2 linked regions of the Tolumonas auensis DSM 9187 genome follow. The protein of the gene in region 2 interacts with the protein of the main gene of each other region in a pairwise test. Links are inferred from orthologs where the notes say so. Each region holds a gene or a part of one and is shown on either strand. Other genes may lie near its edges.

Region 1 (3,204 bases), 440 kb from region 2 along the record:
ATCAATCCGGATGAGGGCCAGCAATAAGTGGCATGAACCTGCTGCTGTAACGCCTGCTGTCGTGCAACAGGAAATGCCGGATTCACCGGACAGCAGACGATCTGCTCACGCCAGCAGGCCCAGAACAGCATGACCAGCTCTGTGCTGTTTTTACTGCAGAAAAAAAGATGATCACCTGCACGGAGTCCGGCATGTCTGAGTTGCTGTTGCAGCGCATTGAGCCGGACGTCCAGTTGCTGGTAGCTGAGACTGACGCCGGCATTCCATAAGGCGGGTTGAGCGGGTTGCCGTTGTGCGTGTTGCCGGATCGGACAATTTAACTTTGCCATACTACCTGTAACTTTGAGACGTCGACCTGTTGTTTATCATCCAGTACTGAGCCGTTGAAATAGCGCAGTGTATCCAGCCCCGGAGCCTGTTCCGGAGACCATTCAGTGGCCAGCAACGCCAGCAAGCGGTTGCCGAGTTGTGATTCATGGCTGGATGAGATCACCACTTTGACGCCATTCGCTTTGGCTTTTACCACCAGATCATGACATTTTTCCAGAGAACCAATCAGCATCGGTTTCAGAATCAAACCTTTAAGCTGGGGGAAAAAGTCCCACTGGCCCTCACAGCAGAGGATCTCATCCAGTGCCACACCGATGCCGGTATGTGTGGCGACGGAACGGATATCCGCATAGGAGGGGCAGGGATCTTCGACATACTCGATGTGTGATGGATCGAGGTGATTCATGAACGTCCAGGCTTCTTCCCGGGTCCACTGCTGATTGGCATCAAGGATCAATTTGGTTTTCGGCGCTAGACGGATCAGCTCGCGAACCATGGACAGTTCATCCCGCATCGGATAACGAGCCACCTTCAGCTTGATCCGGATCGGGTAGTCATACAGCCACTCTTTCCAGCTCCAGATGATGTCATCGGGTGAGCCTTGCAGCAGCAGATAAGGTGGCAGTGGCGTATGTTTCAGTATCGGCCAGCTGCGGCGGGCACAATCCAGACCGAACTGGACCGAAGGACAAGAAACCGGGATGGTTTTGCCCTGTTTGAAGGCGGTTAAAAAGGCAATGGCTTCCTGTTCTGCTTCCGCCAGAGTTTCGCGGGAAAATCCGGGTAAGGGAGCGATCTCACTCCAGCTACTCCCCCAGTGCAGTAATAATCCTTCACGCTGCGTGATTGTCTGATCATGAAACGTCAGTGGCTGGGTGAGGGGCAGTTGATAACGGTACAGAGTGATATCCATGATGGACTGTCCTTATCCGCGGCAAAATTAACTTTGTTATATCATCATATATCAGATCCCGATGCAGAGATCTGCATCGGTCTGTTATTGCTGTGTTACGGATTACGCGGAAATTTATTGAAGTCAGGTTCACGTTTTTCGTTAAAGGCATTCCGTCCTTCCTGACCTTCTTCCGTCATGTAGAACAGCATAGTGGCGTTACCGGCCAGTTCCTGCAGACCGGCCTGACCATCGCAGTCGGCGTTGAGTGCCGCTTTCAGGCAGCGCAGCGCCATCGGGCTGTGCTGCAGAATTTCACGGCACCAGCGCACGGTTTCTTTTTCCAGCTCGGCCAGTGGTACCACGGTATTTACCAGCCCCATATCCAGCGCCTGCTGTGCATCATACTGACGGCAGAGGAACCAGATCTCGCGGGCTTTTTTCTGACCGACCAGACGCGCCATGTAGGAAGCGCCCCAGCCACCATCGAAGGAACCGACTTTCGGGCCAGTCTGACCGAAGCGGGCGTTGTCTGCGGCAATGGTCAGATCACACAGCATGTGCAGTACATGGCCGCCACCGATGGCATAGCCGGCAACCATCGCGACAATCGGTTTCGGACAGGTGCGGATCTGACGCTGGAAATCGAGCACGTTCAGATGATGTGTACCTTCGTCATCCTTGTATCCGCCGTAGTCACCACGCACTTTCTGGTCACCGCCAGAGCAGAACGCCAGCTCGCCTTCACCGGTCAGAATGATCACGCCGATGCTGGCATCGAAGCGGGCATCCTGCAGTGCTTTCATCATTTCCATCACAGTTAACGGGCGGAACGCATTACGCACCTGCGGGCGGTTGATGGTGATTTTGGCGATACCGTCCGCGGATTTGTGGTAACGGATGTCCTGATAGTCGGCACTGCAATCCTGCCATTCAACCGGGGCATACCAGCGGGCGTCGTCATCATGATGTTGCATAATTTTCTCTCATCAAAAGGTGAAGGCGTTCAGCCACTGCCGGATGACAGCGGCCATTGAATCGGGGGTTGCGCGGTGCAGGTTATGACCACCGGCGAGACAGGTTAACTGTAACTGCGGGTTTGTTGCGGCCAGTTGTTCGCCGACAGTCCGGAACTTCAGATCCTGCTCACCGCAAAGATACAACATTGGCAGTGAGGTCGTTTTGATCCAGCCCTGATAGTCGGCCTGCCTTGCCAGCGAACAACGGCAGAGCATGCGGGCTAATGACCGGCCGGTGTTCTGACTGCGTTCTGCAATCAAAAGTGTTCGTTCTTGTGGGCTTAAATCACTGAACACTGGTTGCTGATACCAATCCGCCAAAACATCAGGTAACGCTTCCCGATAAAAACGACGGGCCCATTGTGCATCGGCTTTGGCCCGGTTCTGACGTTCCGCGGGTGAGTTTAAACCGGGATGTGCATTTTCCAGTAACAGGCTTTGCAACCCGGCCGGATGTGTCGCCGCGAACTGTAACGCCAGACGTCCGCCGAGCGAATAACCCAGCAGATGATATTGGCGGATGTCGCGCAGGGTTAACTGTTGCTGCAGCCACACAGGGAAATCAGCCATATGCCGTAATTGCTGATTTTGTGCATTACCATGACCGGGGAGATCCAGCGCGACACAATTGATTTCCGGCAGTAAGTCGCTCAGCGGTTGCCAGTCACTGGCCGCACCAAGAAAACCATGTAGCAGAACAATATTCGGTTTGCTCACGCAGGCAGGCTCCGCACCTGCAGGGCGAAATTCTTCAGCCAGTCGGCAGCTTCTCCGGTCGCCACTTTGCATTCCAGCAGGGTGGCTCCGGGGTGTGACAGTGCTTGCTGATATGCCTGCCGGAAGCTGATGGCACCCGTCGGGGCGGCGTAAGCGAGCCGGAACTGTTCAGCGCTGGCCCGGAAATCCAGACCATGCGGCAGTTGATAGAACCGCTCACGGATCTGATTCTGCTCCGGCACCGGC
Region 2 (3,126 bases):
ACGATACCTGAGCTATGGTACAAAAAGGCCTGACTCAGGCTGTAATCTATCGTGGAAAGTACCACTATAACGCCAGCTGCCGCGAGTGTCCGGGTTTCCGGTGTGAATGACTGATTCAGATATTGTTTGAACAGATAGAGTGGGATCAGCAACAGCGCCAGCAGGGCACCTAAGCCGATAATGCCCCGTTTGGCCATCTCATCCAGAAACTGGTTGTGAGCATGACTGTTAAAGTCATATGCCTCTTTGGTTATTAAGCCTTGTTTGTATTGCTGTTCCTGCGACTGACGCACACCGTGGTAGCCCCAGCCAAACAGTGGTTTTTCCAGAAAGCTATCCACCGAACTTTTCCAGATTTCAAAGCGGTGGCCCAGAGAGGTGTTTTTGTTTTGCCCGGACAAGTAAAGGCTGATATCGCTTTTTGCGGCTGCAATACGTGTCGGGACACCACTCTGCGGAGTCAGGCAGAACGCCACTAACAGGCATAGCGCCAGACCCATACCGAGTTTCACTTTCGGTGAGAACCAGTCTTTAAAAATACGGTAAATGACAAACAGGATGACCGGAAATAACACCCAGCCGCCGCGGGAACCGGAAAGAATACTGCCCAGAACGCCAAGGATTGAGGCTAGCGCAAAATAGACGATCAGGCCTTTGTTTGCTGTTTTTATCGACCACATCACACCACACAGACTGAGCAGACCTAGTGTCATGCTGATATCGCCACCCTGGATCGGTACCATCCATTCAAAGGCTCTGCCGTAACCCGTCACCAGTCGATCAAACAGAGCCCGGCTGCCAGCAGTAATAGCGCCGGTCGCAATGCCCAGCATTAGCCATTTAAAGCGGGGGGGATTGCGCAGACAGAACAGCAGGATCGCCGCACCCATGATGACTTTACTCGGGCGATCAAACTCTTTGATAGTTCCGCCATCGGTGAGAATCGACAGACCGTGGACCAGTGGATAGATCAGTAAAATCGCAAATAGTAGCCAGCCGTTTCTATCCAGTATCTGGTAGGTTTGTTTCCTGAAAAGCAGAGGCAATGACATGAGCAGCAACACAGCTGGTGCATAGGAGTAACCACTTCTCGTACTGATACAGAGTACACCGAACAAAAAATAGCAACTTTGAATGATCAGGGATTTTACTTGTTCACTGCTTACTGGCATGTGTGTTCCACATAAAAATTAAGCATAGCCTTAATCAGGACTATGCTTTTGGATACGTTTATTAGGTTGAGAGCCTGAGAGCTTTTATTTGTTCAGCCACGCCATGTATTCAGCAACACCTTCAGCGACGGTACGGAATTTCACGTCACAGCCGGTGGCGCGCAGCTTGGTCAGATCGGCCTGGGTAAAGCTCTGATAGCGGCCTTTCAGGTGATCCGGGAACGGGATGTATTCAATCTCGCCTTTGCCATGATGTTTCAGTACGGCTTCGGCCACGTTCTGGAATGGTTCTGCCTTGCCGGTGCCGCAGTTGAAGATACCGGATTTGTCCGGGTGATTCATAAACCACAGTACCACTTTGGCAACGTCTTCGACGTAGATGAAATCACGGGTCTGGCCGCCATTCGGGAAGCCGTCACAACCCTCGAACAGTTTGACGTTTTCACCTTTCAGCACCTGATTGTTCAGGTGGAACGCCACGCTGGCCATGCTGCCTTTATGCTGTTCACGCGGGCCGTAGACGTTGAAGTATTTCAGACCGACGATCTGCAGATCGGTTTCCGGCAGAATACGGCGGACATATTCGTCAAACAGGAATTTGGAGTAGCCGTAAACGTTCAGCGGCTGTTCAAAACGACGCTCTTCGATGAAGTTGTCATTGCGGCCACCGTAAGTCGCGGCAGACGAGGCGTAAATAAACTGCACGCCATATTCCAGACAGTAATGCAGCAGGTCTTTGGAGTATTCGTAATTCACGTCCATCACGAACTTGCCGTTCCACTCGGTGGTGGCGGAGCAGGCGCCCTGATGCAGAATGGCGCTGATGCCGCCCCACTCTTCGAAATGGTCACCGGAAACAATGCGCGCAATGAACTCGTCTTTGTCGATGTAATCAGCGATATCCAGATCGACCAGATTGACGAATTTGGTGCCGTCAGTCAGATCGTCAACCACCACGATGTCTTTACGACCCGCCTGGTTTAATGCTTTTACCAGATTACTGCCGATAAAACCGGCGCCACCAGTTACGATGATCATGTGCTATCGCCTCGCAGACGTTATCTAAAGATGCTCAGTGCTTACTGAGAATATACCGGCAGTTTATCATATTTCGTGCACAGTGCAGTTTGTTCTGATTTATACGCCGGGCTCCGGGTGCAGGCGCTGGCAGGCCCGGCCATCGGCATGGAACAAGTGGCAGCGTTCAGCGGGTAATCCGATGGTTAGCGCGGTGCCATCCCTGACCACGGCAACATCATGATGGCGGTATACCAGCGGGTGTTCTTGCCCGGCGAGTTGCAGATGGATTTGCGTTTCATTGCCGAGTTGTTCGGCTACCAGAATGGTGCCGTGCAACTGATGCGGGCTGGCGGCAGCATCCAGCAGATGTTCCGGGCGGATACCCAGTGTCATCTGATCTCCGGCTGAAACAGACGTGCCATCAACGGGAAGCCAGAGACTGGTTTGTCCGGCGATCTCTACCTGTACCCGTGCGCTTTCTGCTGCCAGTACGGTGACGGGCAGGAAATTCATTTTCGGCGAGCCGAGAAAACCGGCGACAAAACGGTTGGCCGGGTAGTGATACAGCGCCAGCGGTTTACCCACCTGCGAAACCAGTCCGCCATCCAGTACCACGATCTTATGCGCCAGTGTCATGGCTTCGATCTGATCGTGGGTCACGTAAATCATCGTGCAACCCAGACGTTTATGCAGGCGGGCCAGTTCAATGCGCATCTGTACCCGCAGCGCGGCGTCGAGGTTGGACAGCGGTTCGTCCAGCAGGAAGACATTGGGTTCGCCGACCAGGGTACGACCGATGGCGACGCGCTGGCGTTGTCCGCCGGAGAGGGCTTTTGGCTGGCGATCCAGTAATGCGCCAAGTTGCAGGATGTCGGCGGCCTGTTGTACCCGCTGCTGAATTTCGGTTTTGCTGGCGCCGGCCAGTTTCAGGCCG

Evidence for each region. The genes of interacting proteins can lie anywhere in the genome.
Region 1: the proteins of rfaD (region 2) and menB interact in binary tests that used the Escherichia coli proteins (3 or more experiments, as listed by UniProt). The link is inferred for Tolumonas auensis DSM 9187 from one-to-one orthologs.

Annotation. Positions count from the first base shown.
Region 1 is NC_012691.1:483,880-487,083, forward strand. What follows is about bases 270-3,203. They hold menB (1,4-dihydroxy-2-naphthoyl-CoA synthase), read right to left. Parts: upstream 2,200-3,203; coding sequence 1,339-2,199; downstream 270-1,338. Other genes in these bases: menE (o-succinylbenzoate--CoA ligase), read right to left, coding at 270-329; menC (o-succinylbenzoate synthase), read right to left, coding at 317-1,243; menH (2-succinyl-6-hydroxy-2,4-cyclohexadiene-1-carboxylate synthase), read right to left, coding at 2,212-2,958; menD (2-succinyl-5-enolpyruvyl-6-hydroxy-3-cyclohexene-1-carboxylic-acid synthase), read right to left, coding at 2,955-3,203. Outside these bases: more of menE, read right to left, coding at 1-269; more of menD, read right to left, coding at 3,204-3,204. UniProt on the Escherichia coli protein: Converts o-succinylbenzoyl-CoA (OSB-CoA) to 1,4-dihydroxy-2-naphthoyl-CoA (DHNA-CoA).
Region 2 is NC_012691.1:39,087-42,212, forward strand. Bases 234-3,089 are described here. They hold rfaD (ADP-glyceromanno-heptose 6-epimerase), read right to left. Parts: upstream 2,211-3,089; coding sequence 1,257-2,210; downstream 234-1,256. Other genes in these bases: TOLA_RS00185 (O-antigen ligase family protein), read right to left, coding at 234-1,172; malK (maltose/maltodextrin ABC transporter ATP-binding protein MalK), read right to left, coding at 2,310-3,089. Outside these bases: more of TOLA_RS00185, read right to left, coding at 1-233; more of malK, read right to left, coding at 3,090-3,126. UniProt on the Escherichia coli protein: Catalyzes the interconversion between ADP-D-glycero-beta-D-manno-heptose and ADP-L-glycero-beta-D-manno-heptose via an epimerization at carbon 6 of the heptose.